One region of the Clostridium gelidum genome, then DNA from elsewhere that is predicted to be linked to it. Evidence: a T-box and tRNA genes for the amino acid it is inferred to sense, from the RefSeq annotation. Region 1 holds a T-box; the other holds one or more tRNA genes.
The links. The T-box of region 1 lies ahead of pheS (phenylalanine--tRNA ligase subunit alpha). A T-box ahead of a tRNA ligase gene usually reads a tRNA of that ligase, here a tRNA-Phe.

Region 1 (17,191 bases):
ATTAAATAATATAAATAGAGACAATAAAAAGCTTACAATATATTTATATAAGAAATCATCAAATTTACAAAAAAATGCATTATAAAGTACCATTTTATAATTAATAATTCTAACAAAAAAATAATTTGAAGAAAATAGTTATATGGACAACTCCTATTAATATTTAGCATATGCAAATGCTAAATATTAATAGGAGTTGTCTTTTTCTTTATTTTATAATAAAATCTAATAGGCATAGAAGTAAGAGTTTATCAAAAATTATTATATTTATGAATATATTAAGTTATTATGGAGGAAAATATGCAAGATGTAATGGTAATAGGTATAGCTGGTGGAAGTGGATCTGGAAAGACTACGTTATCAAAAAGGATAAAAGAAGTTTTTAATACTGAAGTGGTGATTCTTTGTCATGATTATTATTATAAATCCAATGAAGGAATTGCTTTAGAAGAGCGTAAAAAACTTAATTACGATCATCCTAATTCTTTTGACACAGATCTTTTAATTGATCAGCTTAAAAGGCTAAAAGAAGGAAATACAATATATCACCCTGTTTATTCTTTTGTTGAACATACAAGATTAAATGAGACTGTTGAAGTGAAGCCAACAAAGGTAATAATTATTGAAGGGATATTAATATTTGAAAATAAAGAACTCTGCGATTTAATGGATATCAAGGTTTTTGTAGATACAGATGCAGATGTAAGAATAATAAGAAGGTTACTTAGAGATGTGCAGGAACGCGGAAGAGATTTAGATTCTGTAGTAAATCAATACTTAAGTACAGTAAAACCCATGCATGAAGAATTTGTTGATCCGAGTAAAAGAAGGGCAGACATAATAATTCCAGAAGGTGGAGAAAATGAAGTTGCTTTAAGCATGCTCTTAGAAAAAATTAAAAGTTTATTAATCTAAAACTAATAATATATAACGTACTGGGATTTAGAAAATTTAAAGTTTTACATATATTCTGCTAAAATAAAGGAATTTTATTGTTTTAGTTACTAAAAACTTGGCTGTGGATTTCTGGCATTAAAAATGGGACAACTATTGAATTTAATATTTCTTTTGTATCTTTTCCATCATAGCTCCACCTAAATATGTGAATTTTAAAAGAAGCTTTTTTATTTTAATTTGTTAAATAGTAGCAAATTGACTATTGTATAAGGTACTGTAGAAACCATTTTGTGATAGCAATTCATCATGATTACCGTGTTCTATGATTTGGCCATCTTTTAATACTAATATTATATCTGCTTGCCTTATGGTAGATAGTCTATGTGCTATTATAAAACTGGTACGTCCAAGCATAATTTTGTTAAAAGCTTCTTGTATATTTATTTCAGTTCGTGTATCAATACTACTTGTGGCTTCATCTAAAATAAGCATAGGTGGATTTACAAGCATAACTCTTGCAATGCAAAGTAATTGTTTTTGACCAACAGAGATTTTTGCATAAATGATGATGCAAGAACTACAATTTTATGAGCAAGAGCAAGAGCAGGTCTTGGAATTGGCATAGTACCTAAATCAGCTATTAATTTTGAATTCATGGATAATATTAAATATAAATTAATAAATAATGATACCTTAAGAACTCAAATTTCTGCTATTTGGATAAAAGAGAGATATTTATCCTTGGCCGCAAAAAGATTTTTAGAGTTTTTTAAATAGGAGTTGGAAAATACAAAATAAAATGTTAATATAAATTAAGTAAATAATATTTAAGTTTAAAAGGGGACTATTACGGATGAGAAAAGTAGAAGCAATAATTTTTGATATGGATGGAGTATTAATTGATTCAGAAAGAAGATCTTTTGAATGTTTTCAAGAAGTTTTTAAAGAATATAATTATAAAATGGATGAAAAGTTTTATTTGAGATTAATAGGAAGAAATGTTAAGAGCATAAAAGTAATAATGGAAGAAGAGTATGGAACTGATTTTCCATTTGACACTATATATAAGAAGAAGGCTAATTTAGCAGGAGAAATTACTGATAGAGATGGAGTAATAATTAAACCGGGAGTTCATGAAATATTGGATTATTTGAATAAAGAAAATTATAAAATAGCAGTGGCTACTTCAACAAGAAGAGAAAGAGCACTTCAATTATTAGAACAGGCAAAAATAAAGGACAAGGTTAATTATATAATTTGTGGAGATCAAGTTGAAAATTCTAAGCCAGATCCAGAAATATTCTTAAAAGCAGCAAAAGGATTGGATGTAAATCCTGAAAAATGCATAGTTATAGAAGATTCAGATGCAGGAATAACAGCAGCCCATGCAGCTAAGATGATAGGCATACATGTTCCTGATATGAAATTTCTAGATGATGATACTAAGGAATTGGCGTTTAAGATATGTAATAATTTAATAGATGTAAAGAACTATTTAAAAGAAACTAAAGAAAACTAGAAGTGTTAATTATAATAAAGTTAGGTACATGAAAGCATTAGATAGGGAATAGTGTCTGTTAATTTCTTTCATCAGCCTTAAAATAAAAATAGGAATGCCTCAGAATTTGAGGCATTCCTATTTTTTATTGATAAATCATTTTAGGTTGAATTAACTTTGGCTTATATCCATTATCTATTAGTGCTTTCATAATTGATTCTTTATGGTCATGACCAAAAGTTTCCATAGTAATTTCAAGTTCAACTGCATTATTACGATTAATGCTAACAAATTGATTATGATCAAGCTTAATTATATTACCTTGAGCTTCCGCAATTACCTTAGATACATTTGTAAGTTCTCCTGGCTTGTCTGGAAGTAAAACGGAAAGTGTACAAATACGTTCTCTTTCAATTAAACCATGTTGTACTAAAGAAGCAAAAGTAATTACATCCATATTACCACCACTTATAATAGATACAACTTTTTTATCCTTAACTTCTAAGTGCTTAAGGGCCGCAACAGTTAATAATCCTGAATTTTCAGCAAGCATCTTATGATTTTCTAGCATATCTAAAAATGCACCGATTAATTCATGATCCTCAATTGTAATAATATCATCAATATTTTTTTGTATGTATGGGAACAGTTTAGAACCTGGAGTTTTAACAGCAGTACCATCAGCTATAGTATTAACATCTGGAAGAGTGACAACTTTTCCTGCTTTTAATGAGGCTTGCATACAATTTGCACCTGCTGGTTCTACACCAATAACTTTAATATTTGGATTAAGAAGCTTTGCTAAGGTAGAAACACCAGTAGCAAGTCCACCTCCACCAATTGGAACTAAAATAATATCAACAGTTGGAAGTTCTTTTATTATTTCCATTGCAATAGAGCCTTGGCCAGTTGCAACATCTAAATCGTCAAAAGGATGGATAAAAGTATAACCTTTTTCTGCAGCTAGTTCTAATGCATAATTGCAGGCTTCATCATAAACATCACCATGTAATATAACTTCTGCACCATATGCCTTTGTACGGTTTATCTTCATAAGTGGAGTAGTAGTCGGCATAACTACTATTGCTTTTGCATTATATTCTTTTGCTGCATAGGCAACTCCTTGTGCATGATTACCAGCGGAAGCTGTTATAAGTCCCTTGTTTCTTTCTTCGCAAGTAAGAGTACTAATTTTGTAGTAAGCTCCTCTAATTTTATACGCCCCTGTTTTTTGCATGTTCTCAGGCTTCAAATAAACTTTATTGCCTGTCATATCTGAATAATAATCACTGTAAACTAATTTCGTTTTTAATATTACTTTTTGCACAATCTCATATGCTTCCTCGAATTTATCTAATGTCATCATTTTAATAACCCCTTCTGTATGTATAATAAATATATAAATATCAATAGTTTTATGATAACATTTTAGAAATTTATGTCAAGGTACACTTTGCCTCAATAGTTTTGCCTTTAAACTTTTGAATTATAACTGAAAAAATTTAATTTCAAAAGGTAATTAATATTGGTAAAGAGTAAAAAATAGTAAGGTTATAGTAATTTTTATGAATAAAATAATTAGAAGATTTAGACAATAAATAAAGGAAGAAGCACAATTTTAATAAGTACTTCTTCCTTTATTTATTTAATTAGTGACCTTTGTGTTTTTCAAGCTTTTTCTTTTTCTTTAAATAAAGTCTTCTTTCTTCTTCTTGCTCTTTTTGTTCTTTGGATTTTTTCTTACGTTGTAGCTTACCTTCTTCATGTTGCAGTTTGATAGCTATTTGAGCTTTAGTCCATATTCCTTTTGCAGCTGTTTCTTTTTGAATCTTTCTTTGTAATCTTTTTGGATTTTGCTTTTTTTCAGTGAAAGTATTTTTATCAGATGAAATTGGATTACTAAAATTTAATGAATAGAATTTGTTCAATATAAGTTCATAAGTTTCTTCTTCTTTAGGCTCTGGCCCAAAAGTGAATTTACATACCTTGTATTCATCATTTTGGGTAACTTCAAAGATACCAATCCAAAAGGGATCGTTAAAAAGAACTGTTAAATTAATTTGTGATATCATAATTAAATCCTCCTGTAGATATAAATTCTTAGAGAATGGACAACCCAGGAGGGCAGGTTACTGCTATATTATTATATAGGTTCTGACTACCAGCAGAAACTGTGTTTTTATCTCTTAAGTAATACTATAAACTAAAATTGATTTGATTAAAAGGGTCTTATAAAAAAGCTTTGTAGCTATTCTATAAGTTCGAGGAAACATAAAGAGTTATAAATTGTAAAAAATATCAAACATAAATTAGTTAAAACTGCAAATTTGGCAAAAATCACATGTATGTGTATTCATTTTAACTTAAATAGTCCCAATAAAGTGAAAACTATGATAGAATATAATATAATATGTCAAATTGGAGTGATTGCTAAATATATGACAGAATAAGGAGCTTTAAGTATGAGAAAAAAGTTGAGAATCTGCTGCATACCAATTATATTTTATTTATCCACCCGGATATCAAGTTATCTTAATTCGTCGAATGACTTTGGAGACTTATCAATTTCAAACTCAATTCAGCAGATAAGTAGAAATAATCTAAATGAAAAAAGAGCTTATCCGGCATATGATACAATAATGAAAGAAGATGGAATGCCTCATTATAGAGTGCTCTTTTGGCTTCCTAAAGAGGCTACGAAGTTTGTTCCTTATGCCGATAGTGGAGTGAATACAGATGTTTCTTCTCATGGATCTGTAGAAAAATGGTCAGTGGAAGAAACTAAAATTACTAATGAGCGAGAAAAGTTGGTATTTATTTTTGTTCCGAAAACGTTTGTTTATTTATATGGAGATGGCTTCGAAAAAGTTATACACTTAAAATATAGTTAGTACATAATCTGATTAAAAATGTATAATTAACAATTAACGGTGAAGGATAAAAAGCTTGCTGAGAAAGTTATACTAGCTAAATACAAGATTTGGATATTCACTTTTCTTTTAGAATTATTAAAACTATTAATTTAATAATGTAGAAGTTTAATTATAACGTATATATTATAAACTTCTGTGTACTTTTAAAAGGGGCTGTTGCATTTTGCAACAGCCCCTTTTAAAATCAATTGTTATAATTCTGTCATTAAACTATTTTAGTTGTCCAATCCTCACAATTCCAAGTTTCAGTTATTATATCTCTATAAAACTCAGGTTCATGGGATACTATAAGGATTGTGCCTTTATATTCTTGTAATGCTCTTTTTAACTCATCTTTTGCATCTACATCTAAATGGTTTGTAGGTTCGTCTAGGATTAATATGTTTGTTTCATTGTTTAGAATTTTGCAAAGCCTAACTTTTGCAGCTTCTCCACCTGATAAAACTCTTATTTGAGAGTCAATCTGTTTACTTGTTAATCCACATTTAGCAAGAGCACCTCTTATTTGGGATTGAGTATATCCGGGAAATTCTTGCCAAGCCTCTTCTATACATGTATTTTTATTATTTTTTCTATCTTCTTGCTCAAAATATCCTATGTATTGATAATCACCAAGGTTAACCTGTCCACTAAGCGGTTTAACTGTTCCAAGTAAACTTTTTAGAAGTGTTGATTTACCAAGTCCATTAGCTCCGACTAGTGCTATTTTTTGACCTTTTTCCATGTATAAGTTAAGTGGCTTTGTAAGAGGTGTGTCATATCCTATAACTAAATCATGAGTTTCAAATATGATTTTACTTGGAGCTCTAGCAGTTTTAAAAGTAAATTCTGGTTTTGGCTTTTCCTTTGAAATTTCTATGATATCCATCTTATCTAACTTCTTTTGCCTAGATTTAGCCATGTTAGCAGTAGCAGCATTAGCTTTATTTCTAGCAACAAAATCTTCAAGTCTTGAAATTTCCTTTTGTTGTTTTTCAAAAGCAGCTTCTAATTTTTCTTTATTAATTGCATGTATTCTTTCAAATTCAGCATAATCTCCAACATATCTTGTGAGTTTTCTTTCGTCTACGCTATATATTAAATTTACTATTGAATTTAAAAACGGAATATCATGTGAAATTAATATAAATGCATTTTCATAAGATTGAAGATATCTTTTAAGCCATTCTACATGCTCTTCATCAAGATAATTAGTAGGCTCATCTAAAAGTAAAATATCTGGAGATTCAAGAAGTAGTTTACCTAAAAGAATCTTAGTCCTTTGTCCACCAGATAAATCATTAACATCCTTATCAAGGCCTAAATCTGAAAGCCCAAGTCCTTTGGCAACTTCTTCAACCTTTGGGTCAATTACATAAAATCCATTGTGATCAAGCAAATCTTGGATTATAGCTGTTCTATCTAACATTTTATTTAATTCATCTTCAGTGCAATCACCCATTTTTTCATATAGAGAATTCATTTCTGCTTCTAAATCAAAAAGATATTTAAATGCATCCCTTAAAACATCTCGCATGCTTTGTCCTTTAGTTAAAACAGCATGTTGATCCATATAACCAACTCTAACATTATTTGACCAGATAACACTACCTTCATCAGGCATAAGTTTTCCAGTTACTATATTCATAAATGTTGATTTACCTTCACCATTTGCTCCAATAAGACCAACGTGTTCTCCTTTTAATAATCTAAATGAAACATCTTCAAAAATAGCTCTATCTCCAAAGCCATGATTCATATTCTTAACAGTAAGTACGCTCATTAATTGCCTCCTAAAATTTAAAATAAATTAACAATTAACAGTGGACAATTGACAATGAAGGAACAAACTTTTTTATCAAAAAGAATTTCATCCACAATTGTAAATTGTAAAATGTAAATTGTACATTTTTTAGTTTAAATGATGGAAAGCTAATAGTCAAAGTAAATTTCTAAAAATTTAATCACATTCAAAAGGATTTAGTCTAATATGGTAAATTATATAGAAGTGACCAGTGGAAGGGGAAGGTTGTAGTTTGATTAATCATATTCAAAGAAAAAATTAAAAAAGTTAAATTTTTATTAATAATAGTCCTATTTTTGGGCAAACTTATTAATGTAAATAAAAGGACTTATAAATCTAAATATTTATCTTAATTTAAGAACATAGTTTTAATGAAAGGAGATATTGTAATGGGAAATTTAACTAATGAAATAAGAGAAAAAGCTGAAAAGATGGGGTGTGAAATGAAGGGGTTAGCACAAGATATGGGAAGTGAAATGAGGGATATGGGAGAAATTATGAAGGTGAAAGCAGAGAGATTAAGTGATGAGATAAAAAAAAGAATGATGAGATAAATTATAAAGGTTAGTAAATTTAATTGATTTACTAACTTTTTATAATTTACGCATATGAATAAATTATTTATTAAGTTTATCTAAAAGTAACACAAAAAAATAGAAATCATATTATATAGTTGACACAGGGTTAAAGGGTAAGCAAACTACCTCTATCTATTAATTTTCCTTTTCTTAGTGCAATGGGCAAGACATCATGCTTAAAAAGAAATTTTTTTATTTCAGATCCCCACTTGTAACTATCTAAATCACCAAAGAAAGCCATCTTATTATTTGAGATCATACCACCAACCCCACCTATAAAACCATAATTTAATGAAGGTAGTAATATATCTCCAGGAGGAAGCAAAAGAATATCAAAGTCATATTCTTTCAAAGATTCAAAAATTCCTTTGTCACTTGTGATTAATGCATTGTCTCTGACAGGCAGAATCGAACACTTGGTGTATCCTTGAGAAACATTAACATGTACTTTTGAATTTTGAGATTTTAAAAGTTCTTCATCGCTGTATTTTAAATTGTGAATAAAATAATTTTCTAAAATTAAAGAATTTAAAATAATATCACAAGGATATGTATTGGACAATGAATTTTTTGAAATAATATAGTGTATGTTATTTGATTTAAGAATTTCTTTGAAACATTTTGAAATATCTTTTTGAACAATAATTTGAGAGTGTGATTTATTTTTTAGTATATTTAGCTGAATATCAGGATGACCATTTATAGCTTCATAAACTTTGTTACACTTAGGGACTAATATTGGATTCACATTTAATATTGAAAGGTTTAGTAATTCTTCTTTAGTAACTCTATAATCAACGAAACAATGCATATATATCTCCTTTGAAATGTATAATTGATAATTTATATTCAATATTTAAAGTATTGTTTTGAATTATAGATTATATTTTGAACTTAAAATTATAACCTGTCAATTAAGTATTAATAATCTAAGGCAGATTCAAAAAAATAAAATATAAATTTTGCATAGCTATAAAAATTTTATACATACTAATATTAAGAAGGGAGTGAAATCCATGCTTATTTTAAAATTAGCTTATAATGAAGATTTAAACTTTTTCAATGAATTACAAGAGCTAAGAGAATTACTAAAGAAAAAAGATATATTAGTAGGATTTGTTGAAAGTATAGAAAAGAAAACTCATGTGATTGAGATAATTTGTGAAGAAAATTGTTATAATGAAAAAGTAGAAGAGATTATTAATTTATATATTAGTAATATTTTATATAAAATAGTTATAGATAATTATAGAAAAAAAGAAATTTTTGAATTTATAACTGACAATTATTTTTTCTTAAAACAACGTGAAATATTAGAAGTGGAAGATGAAATAGTAAAAGTATTAAAATATGAAGAAGCAACTAAAAATGAAGACTCTATATATTGTTTAAATAGAATAAATTCAATGGTAGAGAAAATAAAAGATTGTATACGCGAAAAACAAGAGATTAATATAGATGGTTTTATAACTTTTAGAATGAAAAAACTTAGAGGAGACATAGAGAGTATTATAGACAAAGTGGTAGAAAGATATATGGTGGAAAAAGAGTATAAAGAATTTGTGAAATTATTAAAGTACTTTGTAGAGATACAAGAATGTAAAATAGAAGAAATAAATATAATAATAGAAGAAAATAACAACTATATAATAAAAAATGGGGATGGGAAAGACTTATATTATGATTTTTTAAAGGAAATTACAGCAGAACAAGGCAGATTAGAATTAAATATGGAAGATGTATTAATAAGTGGTCTTATAACAAGTGCGCCTAAAAATATAATCATATATGGAAAAGAAAAGTGTACTAATAAAGAATTTTTAGATACAATAGAAAATGTATTCGGCAATAAAGTAACTTTTCATGAATGTTATAGTAATATTAACGATAAAAAAATAATAACAAAAAATGTTGACATGTATTAAACGTGATGATATACTAATACATGTTAAGAAGAAACAGCCGTTTCTCACCCTACAGTGTTTATAAACTACTAGTATGGGTATTTGATGAAGAGTTATTATTGAGTATTTGATAATATGAGACGGCAGTGATGCCGTCTTTTTATTATGTATAGAGTTTTTCGGAGGTGAAAAATATTAATAAAGATTTTTCTATGAATGATCAGATTAGAGAAAAAGAAATTAGACTAATAGGAAGCAATGGGGAACCATTAGGTGTTGTCCAAACGATCGAAGCAAAAAGACTTGCTGAAGAAAAAGATATGGATCTAGTTATGATGTCTCCTACTGCGAAGCCACCAGTTTGTAGGATTATGGACTATGGTAAGTATGTATATGAGCAATCTAAAAAAGAAAAAGATGCTAAGAAAAAGCAAAAAATCGTAAGTCTTAAAGAAGTAAGATGTAGTTTAACTATTGAGGAACATGACATTGATATAAAAGCAAAAAATGCAAGGAAGTTCCTATTAGAAGGGGATAAAGTTAAAATCACTGTTAGATTTAGAGGTAGAGAAATGGAACTTTCCCATATGGGACAAAAGATTCTTGATAACTTTGCAGCTAAATTAGAAGATGTCTGCCTAGTAGAAAAAAGACCTAAAAGAGAAGGCAGAAACATGACAATGGTTATAGGCCCTAAAAAGGTATAACTTGAGAGGAGGATTTAATCATGCCAAAAATGAAAACTCATAAAGGTGCAGCAAAAAGATTTAGAATAACAGGTACAGGAAAATTAAAAAGAGGTAAGGCATTTAGAAGCCATATCTTAACAAAGAAGAGCTCAAAAACTAAGAGACATCTTAGAAAAGCTGGATATGTTTCAAAATCACAATTAAAAGTAATGAAGAAATTATTACCATACCTATAATATAGAATTAATACAGGAGGTTTAAGTAATGGCAAGAGTAAAAAGAGCGAAAAATGCCCGTAAAAACCATAAAAAAGTTTTAAAACTTGCAAAAGGATACTACGGTGGAAAAAGTAGGTTATATAAAACTGCAAATGAATCAGTAATAAGAGCAATGAGAAATGCTTATGTTGGAAGAAAGAATAAGAAGAGAGACTTTAGAAGCATATGGATCGCAAGAATTAACGCAGCTACAAGAATTAACGATCTTTCATATTCAAAATTCATGAATGGAATCAAATTAGCTGGAATAGATATCAACAGAAAAATGTTATCTGAAATAGCTATAAATGATCCTAAAGCGTTTGCAGAATTAGTAGAAGTTGCTAAAAAACAAATAAACGCTTAATACATAAAATGCGACTTAGGTCGCATTTTTTTTGTATACATAATAAGTTTGATATGTTGTGAAATAATTTTTTGAGTTTTCATTTATCAAATAATTTGATAATATAAGAATGTTATAAAGTTATAACTTAACAATGTATGAATCATTATAAAAACATGGTGGGATTAATTAACCTTTGAGGTGAATGTATGGAACGAAATTTAATAAAAAAATCAAAACTTAATGCAGTTCAAATTCTTGCAATAGGATTTGTATTACTTATTTTAACTGGAGGACTTATACTTAGTTTGCCGGTTTCGTCAGCTAATGGAGAATACACAAATTATTTAGATTCAGTTTTTACAGCAACTTCAGCAGTATGTGTTACAGGACTTGTTACAATAGACACAGGTACTCATTGGAGCATTTTTGGCAAAATAGTAATAATGCTTTTAATTGAAACTGGCGGGCTTGGTTTTATGTCACTTGCCACTTTTGTAGCAATATTGCTAGGGAAAAAAATAACACTTAGAGATAGACTTATTATGCAAGAAGCTATGAATGCTTTTAACATACAAGGACTTGTGAAAATGGTTCAATATGTTTTAGGATTTGCAGTTGGTATTCAATTTATTGGAGCATTACTACTATCAACACAATTTATACCAGAGTTTGGATGGAAAAAAGGCATTTTTTACAGTATATTTCATGCAGTATCTTCTTTTTGTAATGCAGGTTTTGATTTGTTTGGAAATTTTCAGAGTGTAGTTAGTTATTATAATAATCCAGTTGTTTTATTGACTATAGCTGGACTTATAATTTTGGGGGGACTTGGATTTACTGTTTTAATTGAAATGTTTAACTTTAGGAAAAGAAAAAGATTATCAACTAATTCAAAAGTTGTATTATTAATTACTACTAGCTTAGTTGTTTTAGGAACTGTGTTTATATTTATTGTAGAATATAAAAATCCGCAAACAATTGGGAATATGAATATTAATGATAAAATATTGAATTCTTTTTTTGCATCTGTTAGTCCAAGAACAGCAGGATTTAATAGTGTTTCAACTGATGGAATGACTATGTCAGGAAAACTTATGACAATAATATTAATGTTTATCGGGGGTTCGTCAGGTTCAACAGCTGGTGGGCTTAAAACAGCTACTTTTGGAATACTTATTTTTACTGTAATTTCTGTACTGAAAGGTAGAGAAGAAACAGAGGCTTTTGGAAGAAGATTTTCAAAGGAAACAGTGTACAAAGCGTTTACTTTATTTTCTGTTTGTATGATGATAGTAATAACTGTAACTATGATACTTAGTATAACAGAGCCGGATAAACTTTTTATAAACTTGCTTTATGAAGCTACATCAGCATTTGGAACAGTAGGATTAAGTACAGGGGTAACCCAACACATATGTTCAGCAAGCAAAATAGTGCTTATACTTACAATGTATTTTGGTAGGGTTGGTCCGCTAACAGTAATTTTAGCTGTGATTAATAAAAGGAAAAAAAGTGGAATTAGATACCCAGAAACAAAAATATTAATTGGATAGGGGAAATTAAGATGGCAAAAAAACAATTTGTTATACTTGGACTTGGTAGATTTGGAGCTTCAATAGCTACAACTGTATATAATTTAGGCCATGATGTATTAGCAATAGATAAGGATGAAGATAGAATTCAAGAAATTGCAGATAATGTTACTCATGCTGTACAAATGGATGCAACTGATGAAAATTCATTAAAAACTTTAGGCATTAGAAATTTTGATGTAGCAGTAGTAACTATTGGGAATAATATTCAAGCTAGCATAATGGCAACTCTATTAGTTAAAGAAATGGGCGTTAAATATATAATAGCAAAAGGTAATAGTGACATGCATGCTAAAGTTTTATATAAAATTGGTGCAGATAGAGTGATTTTGCCTGAGCATGATATGGGAGTAAGGGTAGCTCATAACTTAGTATCTTCAAATATATTAGATTATATAGAATTATCTGCAGAACACAGTATGGTAGAAATTGAAGCATTAAGCGAGTGGAATAATAAATCAATAAAAGATATAAAAATAAGAGGAAAATATGGTATAAATGTGGTAGCAGTAAAAAATGGGAATAGCATAAAGGTATCTCCTTCAGCAGAATATGTAATAAAAGATAAAGATGTTTTAGTAGCTCTTGGTACTAGTGAGGATCTAAGCAAGTTTGAAAGTATGCTAGGCAAAAAAAGTAAATAGTTTTGAGGTGTAAGACTTTGGTATGTATTGAAAGCAAAGAAAATAATTTATTTAAGCAGACAAAAAAGCTTAAAGAAAGAAAAAACAGAAGTAAAAGTAGTAAATATATGATTGAAGGATTTAGATTAGTTCAAGAAGCATTCAAAGCAAAAGTAGATATAGACTATTTAATTGTTACAGAAGATGCTTTGGGAAAGATTGATCAATTTTTACTAGATTATATAACGGAAGATATAAAAATTTATAAAATAAATGAAAGTTTATTTAAAGAGCTTGTTTCGACAGAAAATCCACAGGGGATACTTGCAGTCATAAATATGAATATAATACCAGTAAATGCTAATGGAGAGTTTTATTTACTTTGCGATAAGTTGCAAGATCCAGGCAATTTAGGTACTGTAATTAGAACAGCACATGCAGCTGGAGTGAAAGGAATAATTTTAACTAAAGGAACAGTTGACATATATAATGAAAAAACAATTAGGTCAACAATGGGTTCAATATTCTATATTCCGATTCAATATGATGATGATAATTTATCTTTAGTTAAAAACTTAAAAGAAGATGGATTTAATTTAGTTGTAACTTCACTTGATACAGATAAGGATTTTTTTGAGGAAGATTTACGAGGCAAGGTGATCTTAACAGTTGGAAATGAAGGTAATGGGGTTAGCAATGAGGTCTTGGATTTAGCAGATACAAAAGTTAAAATACCAATGCCGGGAAATGCTGAATCTTTAAATGTGGCTATAGCAACATCTGTTATAATGTACGAAAAAGTAAGACAAGATAGGTTATGGGACAGTGAATAAGTTTAATATATGTTAATTTATAGATGAAAATGAAATAAACTATTGAATTTTTTATTGTTTATTTGTATAATTAGGTTGTATTAATTAAATAATTAAAAACTGTGAATGAGAAAGTAGATATTAGAAAAGTTTTAAGGGAGAGAAGGTCATAGATTGCAAGCCTTCTTAAATAATATAATATTGAAGTTCGCTCAGGAGTTCTAGCTGTGAAAATTTTAGTAGTAGCTAGCGGCAAAAGAAGTCGTTAATATTAATTGAGTTGGGTAGCTTTTTATTAAAAGCTCCAATTAGGGTGGTAACGCGGATAATTCGTCCCTTTTTATGGGGGATGATTTTTTTATGCAAAAAATTAAACAATGTAAATATTTATGTGTTGAATGCGCAATTTAAAGAAAGTTTACATTGTAATTGTTGAAAGGAGATTTTTATTATGAAAGAGAAATTAAAAGAATTACAAGAACTTGCAGTAAAACAAATTGAAACAGCTATGAAAAGTACTGAATTAGAAGAAATCAGAGTTAAGTTCTTAGGAAAAAAAGGTGAACTTACTACAATATTAAGAAGTATGGGAGGATTATCGCCTGAGGAAAGGCCACTTATCGGAAAATTGGTTAACGAAGCTAAGGCTCTAGTAGAAGAAAAATTAGATGCAACTATAAAAAATATAAAAGATAAAGAAAGAAATGCAAAGCTTTCAAGTGAAACTATAGATATTTCACTTCCAGGAAAGAAAAAAGTTATAGGAAAAAGACATCCTTTAGATTTAACACTTCAAAGCATGGAAGAAATATTTATTTCAATGGGATTTACAATTGAGGATGGTCCTGAAGTAGAACTTGATTATTACAATTTTGAAGCGCTAAATATTCCTAAAAATCATCCTGCAAGAAGTGAGCAAGATACTTTATATATTAATGATAATATAGTACTCAGAACTCAAACTTCACCAGTTCAAATTAGAACTATGAAAAATCAAAAACCACCAATAAAGATGATATCTCCAGGTAAGGTTTATAGATCAGATTCAGTAGATGCTACTCATTCGCCTATATTTTATCAAATGGAAGGAATGGTTATTGATAAAGGAGTCACTTTTGCAGATTTAAAAGGAACTTTAGAATTGTTTGCAAAAAAAATGTTTGGTGACAAAGTTCAAACTAAATTCAGGCCACATCATTTTCCATTCACAGAGCCATCAGCTGAAATGGATGCAACTTGTTTTGTTTGCGGTGGAGAAGGATGTAGAGTATGTAAAGGCAGTGGATGGATAGAACTTCTTGGATGCGGAATGGTTCATCCCGATGTACTTAGAAATTGTGGTATTGACCCAGAGGTTTATAGCGGATTTGCTTTCGGATTTGGTGTTGATAGAATGGTAATGCTAAATTATGGAATAGATGATATAAGATTATTATATGAAAGTGATGTTAGATTTTTAGATCAATTCTAGAAATGATACACATAACCACCCAAAGGTAAAATTAAGGAGGAAAAAACATGAAAGTACCATATAGTTGGCTTAAAGATTATGTTGAAATAAATGTAAGTCCTAAAGAATTAGGAGATAAATTAACCTTAACTGGTTCACAACTTGAAGAACTTATAACTCAAGGAGATGTAATTGAAAAAGTAGTTACAGGAAAAATTGTGCAAATAGTAAAACATCCAGATGCAGAAAAATTAAGCATCTGTCAAGTTAATATAGGAAGCGAAGAAATACAAATAGTTACCGCTGCAACAAATATGAAAGAGCAAGATATAGTACCAGTTGCACTTCATGGCTCAACTTTAGCTGATGGAACTAAAATAAAAAAAGGAAAGCTTAGAGGAGAAGTATCGCAGGGTATGTTCTGTTCAGAAGAAGAACTTGGAACAGCTGGAGATGAACCAGTTCATGGATTGCTGATTTTACCTTCTGATACAGTACTTGGGGCAGATATTAAAGATGTTCTAGGGCTTAATAAAGCAATTTTAGATTTTGAAATAACTTCAAATAGACCTGATTGTTTAAGTATTGTTGGTATGGCAAGAGAAACTGCAGCAGCACTTAGAATAACATATAAAATGCCAAACGTAGAGTATAAAGTTTTAAATCCTGCGAACATTAATGATGAATTAAAAGTTGAAGTTAAGGATGAACTTTGTTCTAGATTTATGGCAAGAGGAATAAAAAATGTTGAAATAAAGTCATCACCAGGTTGGATACAAGAAAGATTACTTGAAGCAGGTATTAGACCTATAAATAACATAGTTGATATTACAAACTTTGTTATGTTAGAAATTGGTCAGCCAATGCATGCTTATGATAAAAGAGAAATTTCATCTAACAAGATTGTGGTCGAAAGATCAAAGGTTGATGAAAAATTTACAACATTAGATGAAACTGAAAGAGTTTTAGACAATTCTATGCTTTGCATAAAAGACAGCGATACAATTATTGGTCTTGCTGGAATAATGGGTGGATTAAATTCAGAAATAAAGGAAGATACTATAGAAGTTATATTTGAATGTGCAAACTTTGATGGAACTAATATTAGAGTAAACTCTAAAAAATTAAACTTAAGAAGTGAAGCTTCAAGCAGATTTGAAAAAGATATTGACCCTAATTTAGCTGAAATTGCAATTAACAGAGCTTGCGCTTTGATTTGTGAATTAGAGGCTGGAGAAGTTATGGAAGGAACTATAGATGTTTACAACAATAAAAAAGAAGCAGGAACAGTAATTGTTGATTCTAATTGGGTAAATTCTTTCCTTGGTACTGACATTTCTAAAGAAGAAATGAAAAGATGTTTAGATAGTGTTGATTTATTTACAAAAATTGATGGAGAAAATTTAGTTGTAACAGCCTCAACTTTTAGAGTTGATATTGCAATTAGAGAAGATATAGCTGAAGAAATTGCAAGGATTTATGGATATGAAAATATTCCTGCAACAATATTCACTGCATCTACTGGTAGAGAACCAAGATACAGAAAAGGCATTTTAGATAATAGAGTAGTATTACTTGCAACAGGTAGTGGATTAAACCAATCTATAAGTTACTCATTTGTATCACCAAAGGTATTTGATAAAATTATTTTACCTGAAGATAGTGAACTTAGAAATGTAGTTAAAATAAGAAATCCATTAGGTGAAGATTATAGTGTAATGAGAACAACAACACTTCCTTCAATGATGGAAAGTTTAGGGAGAAATTATTCTAGAAACAATTCTTATGTTAGATTATTCGAAATGGGAAAAGTATATATAAAGAAT
Region 2 (17,191 bases), 2.3 Mb from region 1:
TTATGTAGGAGTATATGTACAAGGGGAAGTAACAGTTAAGAAATGCATATTTAATGGAAATAGAAGCAGAGTTAGACTTCAAGCTACAATAACTGGATTAGATATGCTTAGAAGGATTCTTATTAAGAAATAGGGATCAATTCGCAAATATGAAAGATTATAAACATTCTATTAAAATACCATTGAGAATAAATATAAAACGAAAGTGCCGTAATTATTTCAAATCATTGAACATAATTACGGCACTTAACTATTGTATATAAATAAAAATGGGGGAGAGGCGATTAAATAATGAAGTTAAACACTTCATTATTAGTTATTGCCAAATTGAATTTATTTATACAGAAATTTAATTAAAGTTTCTGTTTTTTTAATAAAACTACAACTTTGAATAAATCACCATCTAATTTTATTTCAAATATCCCACCTTGAAGTTCTACTAAATTTTTAGCAATTGATAATCCGAGTCCTGAGCCTTCTGTTGTCCTTGAAGCATCTCCTCTTTTGAATCTTTCTAAGATTTCTTCTTCAGTAAAATTTAATGAATACTCTGAGATGTTTTTAAATGTTATAGATATAAATTCATCTTTTTCTTCAACATCTATATAGACTCTGGTACCTTTTAATGAATATTTAAGAATATTAGAAATTAGATTCTGAAATATTCTAAATGTCTTTTTCCCATCTGCATATATAGTTAATTTTTGTTCTGGTATGCTTTTTATAAAATCTAAATTAGAATTACTTATTCTATCTTCAAACTCTCCTAAAGTTTGCCTAAGAAGTGCTACAGGGTCTAAATTCTCCATATGCATTTCTAAATTGCCTGAAGCTGCCTTTGAGGCTTCAAATAAATCTTCAATTAAGATTTTTAATCTTGATGATCTCTCATTTAGGATAGCTAAATACTCTTTTTTCTTTTCTTCTGAAACATTTTCCTTATCTAAAAGGTCCACATAATTAATTATAGAAGTTAAAGGAGTTTTTAAATCATGGGATACATTAGTTATAAGTTCACCCTTCATTCTTTCACTTTTCACAGCTTTACCTATAGCTTTGTCTAAACCATCTTCTATATTCATTATATTATCTGCTAATTCCTTAAGAAGAGATGAATTTTTAATTTTTATTTCGTTTTTATAAGTTCCCTTTATAATATTATCTGTAGTTATCTTTATTTTATTAATGTCAGTGAAAAAGGTAAAAATATATTTAATTATAAATACCGTACCTAAAATACTTATAATTAGTGAACCAATAAACACAATAACAGGAATTCTATAGTACCATTGATGCATCCATAAATAGAATAAGAAAGCATCATGAGTTGATATTATCCACATCGACCAAACTATTGAGGCTAAATATAAAACAAATATAATTAAAATAAATCCTATTTTCCTAGTCATTGGTTCATTAGAAAAAATGATCTTGAATTTATTATAGGTTATGCAGAACATAGATTTTTCATAAATATATTGCTTTGTCTCAGGTTTATTTTTATTTAAATAAAATTGATATATATCACACATTATTAAATATCCTATTATACTAGTTGTTATGAAGAGGCTAAACATCTGTATACAAAAACTACTTGATGTATGCAAATTATGAGTTTGTCCTATTATATATGAAATGCGGTTTTCTATAAGATCGTGTCCCCAATGAGTAATTATATTGTTTAAACCTAATAACGTATTCAGGATTAGTACAGCAACTAAAACCTTGATTTCAATAAGCAATTTATTATAGAATTTTAATATATTAGTATTCTCCAATTTTATATCTTTTTGTTTTTTTAATTTAAATATAAAAATACATAGCATAATTATATCTAATACTAATAATGTTGATGCTCCATATCCAATAACATTAGATATTTTATCTTTTTGAGTTATAGTATAAAGTTCATCTCCTTCTTCTAATGAACTTGGTAATCTAATGATTACGTTACTTAGTCTAACATCTGAATCTTTAAATGTGTAATAAGTAGGAATTAATTTATCAAGTTTATAGTCCATACTATGTGTACTAATTGTTTGTTTAGGAGAATTATTAGATATATCTATAAACATTATATAATCTTTAGAATGTTTTTCTGATTCATCAATAATAGAATTTATAGATCCGTCACTAATATTACTAACTACTTGTCCGTCTTTAAACTCAATGTAAAATTCAAGATTTATTGGATTATTTACAATTTTAAGATAAGCTATGTCTTCATTAATATTGTCTATAGCTTGTTTTCTATACTCGTCATAACTTTGATAAAAATTTGCACTGGCGTTATCATATCCATTTTTTAAGTCTTTTAATTTATCAGCGGAGTTATCAGGTTCTTTTGAATAGTCTTCATAAGACTTTTGAGTAACCTGTAGTGCACTTTTATATTCAAGTTGAAGACGATCTATTTTTTTTGAGATAACATCATCTCTTATATCCCCTTTTTCATCATTAAAAAAAGCGCTTTTTACAATGTTTGGAACATATTGATCATAAAGTTCTGATTTTTCATCAGATATGTTTCCGTTATTAATTAATCCTTCTGAAAATGTTGACAAACCTAAAAGAATAGGCAAAATGGCAATACACAATGATATTATTATAAAATATTTATTAACAGTCTTTTTATTGTTTTTCAAATTTGTATCCAATTCCCCATACCACCTTTAAATATTTTGGTTCTTTAGAATTTATTTCTATTTTTTCTCTTATGCGCCTTATATGGACAGTAACTGTATCGACATTATTAAAAGCTGGTTCATTCCATACTCTCTCATAGATTTCTTCAATAGAAAATACTCTATTAGGGTTGTCCATAAGAAGTGTTAAAATTTTAAATTCTAATGGGGTTAATTTTACATTTACTCCTTCTGCAGATACTTCTTTACTTTCTTTGTTGAGTTCTATTCCACCTATAATAATTACATTATTATTTTCTATAAGAGGAGAAAATCTTGTATATCTTCGAATTTGAGAATTAACTCTAGCAATTAGTTCTAATGGATTAAATGGTTTAGTTATATAATCATCTGCACCAAAATTTAAAGCTAATATTTTATCAGTATCCTCTGATTTTGCAGAGAGCATTATTATTGGAATTTGTTTTTCTTCTCTTATTTTTATAGTGGCCCTTGTACCATTCATATTAGGCATCATTATATCCATTAGAATAAGATGTATGTCTTCAGTTTGTAGTACATTTAAAGCTTGTAGTCCATCATAAGCCTTAAAAATATTGTATTTTTCATTAGTTAAATATACTTCTATTGCATCTGTTATTGCTTTGTCATCATCAACAACTAAAATATTATAATTTTTCATGTTTTCCTCCAAAGTTCTTTGAAATTTAATCTTATTTTACCATATGGTGTAACTTAATAGAAATTAATAAATCCTATATATTTATACTAAGGCAATAATATTACAAAAGTATAAGCTAAATTCTTAAGAAAATCGAAAGAATTCATTTATTAATAGTTAAGTAATTACTATTACTTAAATTCAAAAAAATGTAAGTTTATATTTGGAGATTTAATTATTGTATGTGTTATAATATTAATTGAATATAATGCTAAAGGAGGGTGATTTAAATGATTAATAGAGAAACATTGTTAAAGAAGATAGAAAGTTTACCACCTTATCTTTTGGAAGAACTAGATGATTATATAGATTTTATACAATTTAAAAAAGTAAACAATAATAATTTTAAAATTGATAATATAACTTTAGCAAGTGAAAAAAGTTTAAGTAAAGACTGGCTTAAGCCAGAGGAGGATGAAGCTTGGAAAAATTTATAAAAATTCAAGAAGTGACTGATAAAATAATTAGTATTTTTACCGAAGGCTAAGGGATGGTAAAAGAAATAACAAGTCAGTATGCTAGTCTATTTTGGGTCATACTTCGTCCCTAAGGCTAAAGCTTGGAGAATAATCAAGTATAGATTTAAGTATAATAAAGATCACTCAATTCTTATAAGGATTGAGTGATCTTTATTATGCTCAAATTATCGTTCACTATTTTATTTCATTAACTGTATTGACTCGCTTAAGACTTTACCAATAGAATCATTAATAACTAAATCAGCTTTGGAATCAGCAGAAGTAGAGCTTTTATTTATAAGTACAAGATTTTTACCTCTAAAATATTCTATAAGTCCGGCAGCAGGATAAACTACAAGTGAAGTTCCCCCAATAATAAGAGTATCAGCTTTAGAAATTGCATCTACTGCACCTCTAATTACTTTATCATCTAAACCTTCCTCATAAAGTACTACATCTGGCTTAACAGCGCTACCACATTTAGTACAGGTAGGAGCACCCTTAGCTTCTAAAACAAATTTTGCATCATAAAATTCATGACATTTAGTACAGTAATTTCTATGAACAGATCCATGAAGCTCAAAAACATTTTTACTTCCTGCCATTTGATGAAGTCCATCTATATTTTGAGTTACTATAGCTTTTAGTTTTCCCATTTCTTCAAGTTTAGCTAATGCTAAATGGGCGCCATTTGGTTTAGCTTCTGGATAAATAAGTTTTGACTTATAAAAATTAAAAAATTCTTCTGGGTATCTAATATAAAATGAATGCGATACTAATTGTTCAGGAGTAAATGTAACATTGAGGTTTTCATTAAATAATCCGGTTGAACTTCTGAAATCTGGAATATTAGATTCAGTTGATACTCCGGCTCCACCAAAGAAAACTATGTTGTTACTTTCCTTTAAAATTTTTGATAATTTTTCAATACTCATAAAATACCTCCAACTATAATTCTAGATAAAAGAATATATTATTCTTAATTTATTATACATTTAAAGAAGAAAGCAAATCAAACTTAATATATTTTTATAGTCCCAAAGGGCATGATACCATACATAATCCACAAGAATGTTTTCTATGATGTGTTTTTAAATAAAGGCTTCTTTTATGATTACATAATTTATAATTAATTAATTCCTCACGTTTTGCGCCTATATTCCATTGGTAATCAGTTAATGCATTATGAGGACAAGCCTTGATACATATATTGCACGCTGGTGGGCATCCACTCTGTATAATAGGACTTCCTATTGGCAATTCATAATTAACTAATATTGCCGATAAACGTACTCTTGGTCCATACTTTTCTGTAATTAAAACATCATTTTTACCTATCCATCCCAAACCTGCATTTACACTTGCAAATTTAAATGAAAATGGCGCAATGAGTGTTTCTTCACTTGATTGTGCAACAGGTGGTATGTAATATTGAATTTTGTGTTTTTTTAATAGGGTAGTAATTTCTTCTAATAACGAATTAATACAATCACGCGCTTCGCATATTAAACTTTCAAATTTCTCTTCTTTATAATTATTTATACTCAATAATTCTGTATGAGGAATAGCAAAAACTAATGCACATTTATATTCTGATTTATATTCACTAAAACTTATATTAGAAATACCAAATAGAATATCAGAATTTTTCTTGAAAATCTCTAAAATACAACTGTATAAGTCAATCATATGTAGTGCTCCTTTTATATAAAATGTTTTTCTTCACTTCGCTTTTAAATATTGTTGAGACACAATTTAAGAAAATTGTGATTGACACTTTTTAATGAGTTCATCAAAATTTATCTAAGGCTCACTTATTTGTATCTCTTTAATAACAGGTTCTGATACTGAAACAATATCAATTATATGATTAAGGCAGACAATCCCATAATGTTTAAATGTACCGGGATAATCTTCTGACGCAAACGTTCCAACCTTTATGAAATCTAAATACCTTGATTTTCTGTAAATTCTAAATGCCTTACCCTCAAATTCCTCATAATGATCCATGGATGTAAAACTCTCATTTAAAATCGAATATCCAATGTATGATTCAAAATCAATTTGTATTAAGGGAATTGTATAATCATAATCAATTGAATGCACATTTTTAATAACTTTGTCACCAATATTTATTGATTCAGAAATAACATTTGTTTTACTCTTAATAAAAGTTAGCCTAAGAAAATTTTCTTGTGGCTCTTCTAAATTATTTAAATATATATTTTCTAAATTCATTAAATCTGAGTAGTTCAAAATAGCACTTCCCTCGTCATAATTTACCATTGTTCATTAGATTATAATTTTATCTAGCACTTATTATAACATAATTTACAAAATATCTCACCGGATATACAGATACTATACACTTAGTGTATTTAAGACATTTATTAAGCACTTTTTATGTGATAGTACGTAGGTATATGTATTAATAAAACTAATTAATAGGATGTAATGATAACAAGAAATATAATCCTAAATCTCTTGATTTTCGTATGAAAATTGTCACGATATTTAGTATAATTATGTCCAAATGAAAGAAAATAAAAAAACTTTTAGAAAAGGTGTTGACAGAATCCCCATATCTCGATATAATACTACTTGTATCTGGTGATGACGGCGTAGAGGTAACACTCCTTCCCATTCCGAACAGGACAGTTAAGGTCTACAGCGCTGATGGTACTGCACGGGTGACTGTGTGGAAGAGTAAGACGTTGCCAGGTAAGATGGCTCGATAGCTCAGTCGGTAGAGCAGAGGACTGAAAATCCTCGTGTCACTGGTTCGATTCCAGTTCGAGCCACCATATAAGCACTAACTTATGTTAGTGTTTTTTTCATTTTATAGAAAATTATAATAAAGTCAAATCTATGGACAATGTGTCATTTGGGGTGCATCGCGACCCTTGAAATTATAACTCTGAAAAGTAGCAGAAATACATAATCTGCGAAGTAGATTTAAATATGATAAATAATGAAAAAAGATTGTAAAAGAAAGGGCATGCAAGCAATGGCGTGCCCTAATTGTATTGCAGATTTTTATTATTTAGGAGAACAGAGGAAGGTTCATATTGGATTGATGAAGATTAACCTTCCTCTGTTTTAAACTTTCATAGTCCCCGAAAAGGGATTTTTTTTCTTAAAATCTAATTAATATGAAAAGTTTGGAGTACTTTAAGCATTGTTTGTTTTTATGATACTGATGAAGGAAGATATTTAGGCGAATGTGAATGTGTCACTTAGGTGTGGTCTTTTTGATTGCTTAATGTAGTTATAATGCAAAACAATAAATCTAAATATGTTCTTTAATAATTTTGAAGTATTCAAATCTATTTATAGATTCTTATGATTCCTAATAACCAACTAGCTTGCAATAAATTCTTTCGAATTTCTTAATAATTTAGATTACACTTTCTTAATAGTTATATCCTACTATTAAAATATAAGGTTACATTTAATAAGGGGGGATGTTTAATGATTACTGTAGATTCTAAATTTAATAAATTTTTAAATTTAAGCCTAAAAATTTTATTTCTAATTCCTTTAATAGGAAGTATTGTTTACTTACATTTAAAAGATGATGATAATTTATCATTTTCAATTTTTTGTTTTTTTATTTCAATTCTGCTGATTGGAGCAACATATTATTTGTTGAAAAACAATTATAAAAACTCGTTAATTATTACTATCATATTGATTACAGCTTTTGTTATAAGATTCTTATGGTTTTATAACATTGATAGTATTCCTATAAGCGACTTTAATAGAATGTTTATATGTGCAGAAGATTTTTCACATGGTGATACCTATATGTTTAAGGATTATAGTTATTTTGCTAGATTTCCGCACATGAGTATAACAGTTTTATATTTTTCTTTAATTATAAGAGTTTTTTCTAATCCATTACCATTAATAGCTATAAGATTTATAAATATTATTTTTTCTATGTTAAACATAATATTAATATTTTTTATATCAAAAGAAATTTTTCGAGGCAAAAAGAAAAGTATTTGGGTATTGCTTATAAGTTCAATTTATCCACCTATGATTATTTATAATAATGTTTATTGCTCTGAAAATATGGCTATGCCATTTTTGTTATTAAGTATATTAATGTTTTTTAAAGCAATAAATGGAGATAACAAAAATAAACTTTTATTTTTTTCAATATCAGGTTTATCTTTAAGTGCTATGCACCTTTTTAGACCTCTTGGTTATATAATGATCATTGCTTATTTGATGTATATTTTCCTATATTTCAGAGAAGAGATAAAACTGAAAATAATTAAAAGTTTATTAGTTATATTAATGTTTGTAATTCCTTATGTAATTGTAAGCTATGTATTAATATCATTAAATATAACAGAGAATCATCTTTGGAATGCGATGGAGCCAATGAGCATGTCAGTGCTAAAGGGTACAAATATTGAAGCAGGAGGCGGTTGGAATGAAGAAGATTGTAGTTTAATAGATAAATATGATGGAGATTATGACAATTTAGATAAAGCTGCAAAAGAAATTATAAAACAAAGGTTAACAACAACACCCAAAAAAGAATTATTGGAATTTTATATTTTAAAATATGGTAAACAATGGTCTGTAGGAGACTTTGGAGGTGTTTGTTGGTCGCAGGATGGGCTTAATGAAGCTTATAATAAAGAACATTATTTAGATATAATGGGCAAAACAGAAGGCAGAGATCTAATGAAATTAAGTGATGATATGCAAATTTACACACAGATATTTTACATTGCAGTTTTAATCCTTTCTTATATTGGATTATATAAGAATAAAAAAAATAGGAATTATAAAATTGATTTCTTTTATATTATGTTTTGTGGTCTTTCTCTTCAATGTTTACTAACAGAATCACAAGATAGATATACCTATCCTTTTTCGTGGATCTTTATAATAGTAGCTATGACATCTTTTAGTAAAGACAAGGTTAGTGGTAATACAAATAGCAATGTAATTAGTAATGGAGGAGAAAATGGAGAATTTTAAATACACCATAAAATTATTACGCCCTAAACAATGGATTAAAAACTTCTTTGTCTTTGGACCAATAATTTTTTCAAACAATTTAATTAATTCTGAACTATTATGGAATAATTTTCTTACATTTATATCTTTTTGTTGTATATCATCTGCTGTTTATGTACTTAATGATATTGTAGATAAAGAGAGTGATAAAAAACATCCTGTAAAATGTAACAGACCAATTGCTAGTGGTAAAATCAGTCTATTTCAAGCTCTAATAATAGGAATATTGTTAAGTTTCATATCATTAACAATAGCAATTAGTCTAAATAAATATATAGCTATTATTATATGTTTATATTTATTAAACAATATAATTTACTCTTTTAAGCTTAAAAATATTTTTTTAATTGATATATTATCAATATCGCTAGGATTTATTTTAAGAGTACTTGCAGGTGGAATTTCAACACAAGTTGAAATTTCTAAATGGATAATTTTATGTACATTATTTCTATCTTTATTTTTAGGATTTGGAAAAAGACGAAATGAACTAATTGTTTTGGGTAAAAATGCTAGTTCTCATAGAAAAAATTTGGCTGAATATACTGAAAAATTGCTAGATCAATTTATAAATATAGCTTTAACATGCACCATTATGTCATATTCCATTTATTGTATATTAGGTTCATGTAATGATAACTTTATATGGACGACCATTTTTATTATTTTTGGAGTTTTAAGATATTATTACTTAATGTACTCTAAAAAAGACGGTGGAAATCCAGCAGAAATAGTATTAAAAGATAAGCAACTTTTTAATTGTATATTATTATGGGGATGTACTTGTATTGTTATTTTAAATATATAGGATATTATAGGGGAAGTTAACTTTCTTATAAAAATTTTAACTATCCAATATAAAATTAATTGATAGGACAGAGTAATCACAGGCTCTAATGAGTTTTTGTGAGAACTCATATATTCTTTTAGGATAAATGTTTTTTTACATTTAGAGAGAAAACTTTACCTAAAATTAAGAATCACTTTATACACAATTAGAAGGAGCGATAAAACATATGAAAAGGAATCTAAAACCCTATATTTTTTCTTTTTTAGTGATAATTATATGTATATGTATAATAATTAAAATATTTTCTTTGAAAAATACTTTAATTATTATAAATAACACTGTTTATTCTAGTTCACTTCCTAAGAATAAATTTACAAGTATATATACTCCAAAAATTAAATTTACAGATAAACCTGTAACGGAAATTAGTGGTGTAACCTTAAATATTTTAAATGAAACTAATATTACTAATGTGCCTATGTTACTTAAGGCTCAAAGATACTATATACCACTTGATTTCATTTGTAATAAGCTCGATTATACTATTGATATTTCTGATAATTCTATTTTATTATCAAAAAATGATAATAAAGTTTCATTAACTGAAAATTTTTATGAAAAAAATTCTAAGACAAGCTCTCTTCGTGGTACCTTGATAAAGAAAAATTGTACTTATTATATTTGTATTTCAGATATAGAAGAAATTTTTAATTTAATTGCTGTGTTTGATTTTAAAAATAATAATATTAGTTTGATTCCTAGTAATAGTAAATTACCTAAAGATTCTTCAGAATTCTATAGTGATAAAGTTGCTTTAATTAGATTGGAAGACTTTGCTTGTAATAGTTCAAATTCTATAGACACAAATCAAACAAAAGTAAAATGTATGGTGGATTTCCTATATTCTGAAGGTCTTAAATTTCATATTAGTTGGATTCCTAGATTTAAGTCTCCAGAAGATAATATTGATAATGATTTATTAACAAATAATAATATAGTAAATGTAGGATTTGTTAACATTTTAGATTATTTTATTAATAAAGGTGGAGAAATAGGACTTCATGGTTATACTCATCAACATGGTGATGAAAAAAGTGCAATTGGAGAGGAGATGTCTAAAGATGTAAATAACTCAATTCATGAAGCCAGAACTGTCATTGAAAACGGAATTGATACTGCAAGTGCTTTAAATATTCCTATTTCCTATTTTGAAAGCCCTCACTACAGTAAAAGTGACCTTCAAAGACAAGTCATTGAAGACTATTTTCAATTTATATATGAATCTTTTGATGGTTCAGAAAACAACATATATAGATCTGATGATTATCACTTATTTGTTCCAACACCTTTAGGATATGTACACAATTCAGATCCTTCATCTATAACTAATGAGCTTAAGAATGATAATCATGATATACTGCATAGTTTTTACTATCATCCATATGTTGAATTAGCTTATATAAATTCGGATATAAAAAACAGCAAACTAAATGTAACTTATGATGAAAATTCTCCATTACAACAAATAGTTAAAACACTTAAATCTAATAAATATACAACAGTTCATATTGATGAACTTATAGATAAATAATAAAAATATAGGAGGTGATAGAATTAATGAAAAGTTGTTTTGCAATTTTTGATGTCGATTATACAATAATAAATGGAGATTCTATGTTTTTAATGTTATTTTTTGCAATTAGTAAAAAACCAGTACTCATATTCTATACACCTATAATTTTAGTGAAAATAGTACTATATTTCTTGAAAATTATAGATGTAAAAAACGCTAAGGAAGCTATATATTTACCTCTAAAATATTTGACCCAAAAGGAATTAGAAGAATTTTATGAGACTATAGTATTAAGAAAAATTAATCCAGAAGTTATGAAACGATTAATCTTTCATAAAGAGCAAGGATGCTGTATTTTATTAGTCTCAGCTTCACCAGAAGTATATTTACAATATTTTAAAAATAATAGTTCCATTGATGTGATAATAGGAACTAAACTTAAGATAGTAGATGGAAAATATATTAACAAAATTCATGGTGAAAATTGCAAAGGTATTGAAAAGGTTAATCGGATAAAACACTATTTAAATGAAAATAATTTAGAAATAGATTTTGATAATTCCTTTGGATATTCTGATTCTTTATCAGATAAGCCTATGTTATCTTTAGTTAAGAATAGATATAAGGTTAATAAAAATGATTTAGAAATACAAGAGTTTATATGGCAATAAAAATGAATTAGAAATAGGCGCGTTTATAGTGAAATAAAAATGAATTGGAAATAGGAGATTTTTTATGGCAATGAAAATCAGAATCGGTATTATACTAATGTTAATATCAGCATTTTTAACAGCTACAGGTCAGCTAATATGGAAAATAGGTGTGAATAATTTTATGTTTTTACCCATAGGCTTTTTGTTTTATGGATTTGGTGCCATTTTTATGATTAAATCTTTTGAAAAAGAAAAACTTGTAGTAGCATACCCACTTATGTGTACATCATATTTAATATCTATGTACTATGGCAATTTTTTTCTAAATGAGATTATAACACCAAACAAAATTATAGCAGTTATTTTAATAATTATAGGAGTGTTTTTTAATAGTTATGATAAATAGTATGAAATTGTTACTTATAATAATTATGACCTTGTGCGGAGCTTTAGGCGGAACATTTTTTAAAAAGTCGTCTGCCCAAAACAATAAAATAAATAGTTGCTTAATAATTGGAGCAACCTTTTATGGTATAGGCGCAATATTAAATATAATACTTTTAAAGTATATCCCATTAACAATACTTTTTCCTTGTAATGCTATTACATATATTTGGACTACTTTGATAGCAAAATATGTATTTAATGAAAAGATAACAAGATATAATGCATTAGGAATATTATTTATTACATTAGGATTATGCTTTTTATATATTAATTAAGGTTCATCCGTGAATTTTGAAATTTAAGAAATGTACAATAATTTATATTGGCAAAACGGTAATAAAAAAGTAGAAAGGGATTACACTAAGCAATCCCTTTCTACTTTGTCTTTTCTTTAGAAAATTATAACAAGAAGAAAAAAGAAATGAATATTAATTCTATTGATGAAGGAAGATCTTTAGGTGAAGATAAACGTGCGCCTAGGCTTGGTCTTTTTGATTGTGCCTAATGTAGTTATAATTAAAAACAATAAACCTAAATATGTTCTTTGATAATCTTGCAGTATTCAAATCTATTTATAGATTCTTATGATTCCTAATAACCAACTAGCCTGCAATAAATTCTTTCGAATTTCTTAATAATTTAGATTACACTTTCTTAATTTTTATGTCCTATTATAAAAGTAGCAGGTTAATATTTGATTTTATATACTATATTTCCAAATTAAAAACAAATAATAAACTTTGTTAAGGTATATTCAAGAGTGAGAAGTCAAGATGTTAGGCTGTTTTGTGTTATATGCTTAATGATGCTTTTTATATGGATATTTAAAAGGAAGGGTGACAAAACATTATGAAGATTTCAGTTAATAATTTAAATATGACTTATCCAAAGGGGAAAAAAGCTCTACAGGATATTTCAGTAAATATTGAAAGCCCAAGCCTTATTGGACTTTTAGGACCAAATGGAGCAGGAAAATCAACACTTATGAGGTTGCTTGTAGCAGGGTTGATACCAACTAGTGGGGAAATTCTTATGGATGGTGTGCAACTACTTAAGAATGAAAAAAAGCTAAAAGCAAGCTTAGGGTATCTGCCACAATCTTTTGGACTTTATGATGAACTTACTGTTTGGCAGTTTCTAGATTACATGGCAGCACTAAAAGGAATAAAAAATAGTAAGAAGATTATTGAAGAAGTCATTGAGAAAGCAAATCTTAAGGAAAGACGTAAAGCACGTATTTCTACTTTATCAGGAGGTCAAAGGCAGCGTGTAGGAATTGCTCAAGCTCTTTTAGGGGATCCTAAATTATTAATTTTTGATGAACCAACTGTTGGACTAGATCCTGAGGAACGTATTAATTTTCGAAATCTATTCTCCAAAATGGCACAGAATAAGATAGTCTTATTATCTACTCATATAATTGAAGATGTACAATCAGTGTGCGATAAACTGATTGTCATTAATCATGGGCAGATTTTGTTTACTGGCACACCAGATGAATTGATTGCTTTGGCCCATAATCATGTTGGAGTCTTTGAAGAAAGAATGGGAGAAAGTTCAAAGGGACAATATAAGATAACAGCAAGAGTAAATACAGCACGAGGAATTGCCTGTCGTATTGTAGCAGAAACACTGCCAGCTTTTGCACAAGCTGTGGAGCCTACTCTTGAAGATGCGTATATGTATCTTATAATGGGAAAAGAGGCGATGGAATCATGAAATTCATTTCTTATTTAAGAGTAGAATTAAATCGTATTTTTCACTCAAAAATTGTTTATTTAATAATGATATTAACTATGTTTTGTCCAATGGCAGGATATAAGTTGTATAAAACAACAATTACTTCAACTATATCTGGAGATTTGATTGCAAATCCAGCGATGGCAGGAGCAATAGGTGGTGGAATTTTATTTGCAATGTTAACTTTACTAGAATTTGATAGGGTACGCAAATATGAAACTGGAGCATTAACAAATAGCATTGTTTCACCATTAATATTGAATATAGTTAAATTGTTATCTCTATTTGTAGCAGCTATTATTTCTGTTTCTATTGCAGCAGTAATTTATTTTCCATATACATTTATGAAAATGGGTAATGTTTTTGATGCATATACTTATTGGAATAGTTTCTTTCTATTAATGTTGCCTTCTGTTTTATTATCAAGTATAGTGATTTCTGCATTTTATCAGATTTTTTCTCGTATAGATATGAGTATGATTACATTCATTGCGCTTATGTTAGTTGGCTTTAGCAAATGGTTCAAAAGGAACAATATTTTACATTGGATAAACCCGCCTATGCCAGTACTTTCAGATGATTTTAGTAATGATTTAGTATTTCGTTTAATGGAGCATAGTCGTTTGTTTTGGTTCTTAGTATTTGGCACACTATGGGTAATTGGATTATTATGTGTACGGCAATATGGTAAAGGCTTATTTAGGTCAATTTTATATAATTCAAAGAAAGTCTATATTCCTTTATTGGCTGTGGTACTAATTAGCAGCAGTGTCTTAGCTTATAAAAATCAACCTAATATTTATTTGGAATCTGAAGCTTATCATAATTCAGAGGACTTTAATAAAGAGCTTGAACTATCGAATACTGATTTAGATATTTCATTTAATACAAGTAAAGGAAGCCTTTCGGGAAAGGCAGCTTATTCTATTCAAAATTTGAGTGGAAGTAAGCAAGAATGCAAACTTACTACGAATCCAGGGTTTGCTTTTCATCACATTACAGCAAATGGAAAAGAGATTACATTTAAGAATTATAATGATAAAAAAAGCAACGTTATATTTACATTGCCTGACGATCCTAAAATAAGCTTATTAGTGGAATATAGTGGGGTGCCTAAACTGAGAGAAGAAGAAGGTGATCTTACTTTTGCACCTAATGATATCAATGACAAATGCATAGATATTTATGGGCAAAATCCAATTTACCCATGTCTTAGAATCGAAGACAGCAAGGAAGGGTCACCAGTTACAGGCAAATTTACTATGCCATCAGGGCTTATACCAATTGTGTATGGGGAACCGTATCTAAGGGATGATGATGCAAATGATGAACCAGTTGTAAATGTGGCTAACAATAAAGTAGAACTGCTTTCCGAGGATGAAAAAAATAAAACTTGGCTTTTTAAGCTTGATGGAGGCTGTGGAGCTACTATAATGGGGGGTGATTATGTTCTGAAGAATATTGGTGATGAAAGTATGCCTATAGAGTTTTATTATAGCAGTAAAATGGAAGAGCGCATGAAAAATATGAATGCTGAAAAAGTTATGGATGATACCATTAAATTTTGCACTGCTCATTATGGAAAACTGCATAATGTATCTTCTGGAAATCCATTAATAATAGCAGAAAGAACTGTGTTTTTGGGGGCTGGATTAGGCTTGGCAAATCTTAGCACAATGCCAGAAAGCAGCTTTAGTGATAAAAACCTAAGCAATGAGTCACGAGGAGCAGCAACAAAAGCTGAGGTTATGGGACATGAAATTTCTCATCAATGGTGGAGTTTTCAAAATATAGGTGAAGGCGGAAATAACAAAAATTGGTCTGCAGAAGGACTTGCTGTTTATACAACCTATAGAATTGCTAAAGAAACACATGGTGAAGAATATGCTAAAGAAAATTATGTGGATGTATGGAAGAAGGGGGCATACGAGCAAGATAATAATTTTTATAATAGACATCCAGAATATTTAAAAATACTTCCAGAAAAATATGCTGATGAGATTAATGGATGCAACAGAGTTGTACGTGAATATGAAAAATTGCCACTTCAAATTTTGAAGGCTTCTAAATTAGTTGGTGGTGAAGAAAATATGGATAAAATTTTAGGAAAGCTGTATGAGAATAGTTCTAAAACAAAAAGAATTACATGGCAGGACTTTTTAGATGCCAGCAATCTTAAAGAGGAGGACTTAAACATTGAGTAAATTATTTAAATATGAACTTAAAAGACTTATTATAAATAAATTTTTCTTAGGACTTCTGATTATTTCTGCTCTTTATAGCCATCAAATTATGAGTGGAGATATTATTCTAGGGGTTGCAAATACAGCACCATTCTCTGGCTGGAGCTATGGAGCGTATATTGCTAAAGAGTTGCCGATTTTGCTTGTTGCTTTGCTGTTTTTTATCTCTTTTCTTTATTCAAAGCAGGAAAAAAGTGTACAGACTTTGACTAAAGCAACACCTATTAATCCGTTTAAATTTCAGATGCTACGATTTGGAACTATTGTTATAGCATTTGTTTTGATTTCTGTTGTGCCAATTGGATATAGTTTGTGGTTTTACGGAGTGAATTTTCGTTTCACAAGCTTTGGAAGTCTTGTGTTGCCAACAGTCGTGACATTATTACCAGCTATGTTATTTATATTTGGTTTGGGAGTTATCGGGGGACGATGTCATCAAGGAATAGTTTTTGTACTTATGGTAGCAGTTCTATTGATTAATTATTTGCCACTACCATATGTAGTTGATTTGTTTGGAGGCAATTTCTTTGCAAAGTATCCAGCATCTCTTGATATAGTAGAACCGGCGTTTTCTATACCTGCAAATGTACTAATTGGAAAGTTTGTTTATGGATTGGTTGGAGTTGCGATGATGTTGCCAGCTGGCATAAGAAAGAAATCCAATAATCGATAGATTATTAAAGTGAAAAGGGATTGACGCTGTACTTTTAAAATTATAGATTTTTTAAGTCTTAAAGTGCATAGAATGTAACTTTAAGACTTAAATTATTTTTTTCATATGCCTAAAATATATTAAACTTCACATTGATCCACTTCTATTGAATAAGTACCACAATTAGGACATACAGTTACATTAACTATATAACTATCATCAATTTTAC

Region 2: it encodes a tRNA-Phe, which carries the amino acid that the T-box ahead of pheS (phenylalanine--tRNA ligase subunit alpha) is inferred to sense. The anticodon was not compared.

The regions. Positions count from the first base shown of each region.
Region 1 covers NZ_AP024849.1:3,409,324-3,426,514, reverse strand. The annotation lists gene psyc5s11_RS15630 (hypothetical protein) at 1-85, shown strand, start outside; gene udk (uridine kinase) at 301-915, shown strand; partial or broken gene psyc5s11_RS15620 (ATP-binding cassette domain-containing protein) at 1,138-1,449, opposite strand; partial or broken gene psyc5s11_RS28230 (LysR family transcriptional regulator substrate-binding protein) at 1,507-1,674, shown strand; gene psyc5s11_RS15610 (HAD family hydrolase) at 1,751-2,416, shown strand; gene ilvA (threonine ammonia-lyase) at 2,541-3,761, opposite strand; gene psyc5s11_RS15600 (YjdF family protein) at 4,045-4,467, opposite strand; gene psyc5s11_RS15595 (hypothetical protein) at 4,858-5,286, shown strand; gene psyc5s11_RS15590 (ABC-F family ATP-binding cassette domain-containing protein) at 5,534-7,090, opposite strand; gene psyc5s11_RS15585 (hypothetical protein) at 7,501-7,665, shown strand; gene psyc5s11_RS15580 (DUF6873 family GME fold protein) at 7,796-8,500, opposite strand; gene ytxC (putative sporulation protein YtxC) at 8,706-9,614, shown strand; gene infC (translation initiation factor IF-3) at 9,779-10,300, shown strand; gene rpmI (50S ribosomal protein L35) at 10,321-10,518, shown strand; gene rplT (50S ribosomal protein L20) at 10,547-10,906, shown strand; gene psyc5s11_RS15555 (TrkH family potassium uptake protein) at 11,095-12,441, shown strand; gene psyc5s11_RS15550 (potassium channel family protein) at 12,453-13,124, shown strand; gene psyc5s11_RS15545 (TrmH family RNA methyltransferase) at 13,142-13,936, shown strand; T-box leader at 14,029-14,256, shown strand; partial or broken gene pheS (phenylalanine--tRNA ligase subunit alpha) at 14,442-15,386, shown strand; gene pheT (phenylalanine--tRNA ligase subunit beta) at 15,434-17,191, shown strand, end outside.
Region 2 covers NZ_AP024849.1:5,696,823-5,714,013, reverse strand. The annotation lists gene psyc5s11_RS26190 (competence/damage-inducible protein A) at 1-133, shown strand, start outside; gene psyc5s11_RS26185 (histidine kinase dimerization/phospho-acceptor domain-containing protein) at 354-2,657, opposite strand; gene psyc5s11_RS26180 (response regulator transcription factor) at 2,632-3,327, opposite strand; gene psyc5s11_RS26175 (DUF2281 domain-containing protein) at 3,597-3,803, shown strand; gene psyc5s11_RS26170 (NAD-dependent protein deacylase) at 4,025-4,759, opposite strand; gene psyc5s11_RS26165 (4Fe-4S double cluster binding domain-containing protein) at 4,854-5,513, opposite strand; gene psyc5s11_RS26160 (hypothetical protein) at 5,628-6,110, opposite strand; rRNA gene rrf (5S ribosomal RNA) at 6,431-6,547, shown strand; tRNA gene psyc5s11_RS26150 (tRNA-Phe) at 6,553-6,628, shown strand; gene psyc5s11_RS26145 (glycosyltransferase family 39 protein) at 7,296-8,825, shown strand; gene psyc5s11_RS26140 (decaprenyl-phosphate phosphoribosyltransferase) at 8,812-9,672, shown strand; gene psyc5s11_RS26135 (DUF2334 domain-containing protein) at 9,881-11,245, shown strand; gene psyc5s11_RS26130 (HAD-IB family hydrolase) at 11,272-11,898, shown strand; gene psyc5s11_RS26125 (EamA family transporter) at 11,963-12,286, shown strand; gene psyc5s11_RS26120 (EamA family transporter) at 12,276-12,602, shown strand; gene psyc5s11_RS26115 (ABC transporter ATP-binding protein) at 13,177-14,046, shown strand; gene psyc5s11_RS26110 (M1 aminopeptidase family protein) at 14,043-16,271, shown strand; gene psyc5s11_RS26105 (hypothetical protein) at 16,264-16,983, shown strand; gene psyc5s11_RS26100 (DUF3785 family protein) at 17,103-17,191, opposite strand, start outside.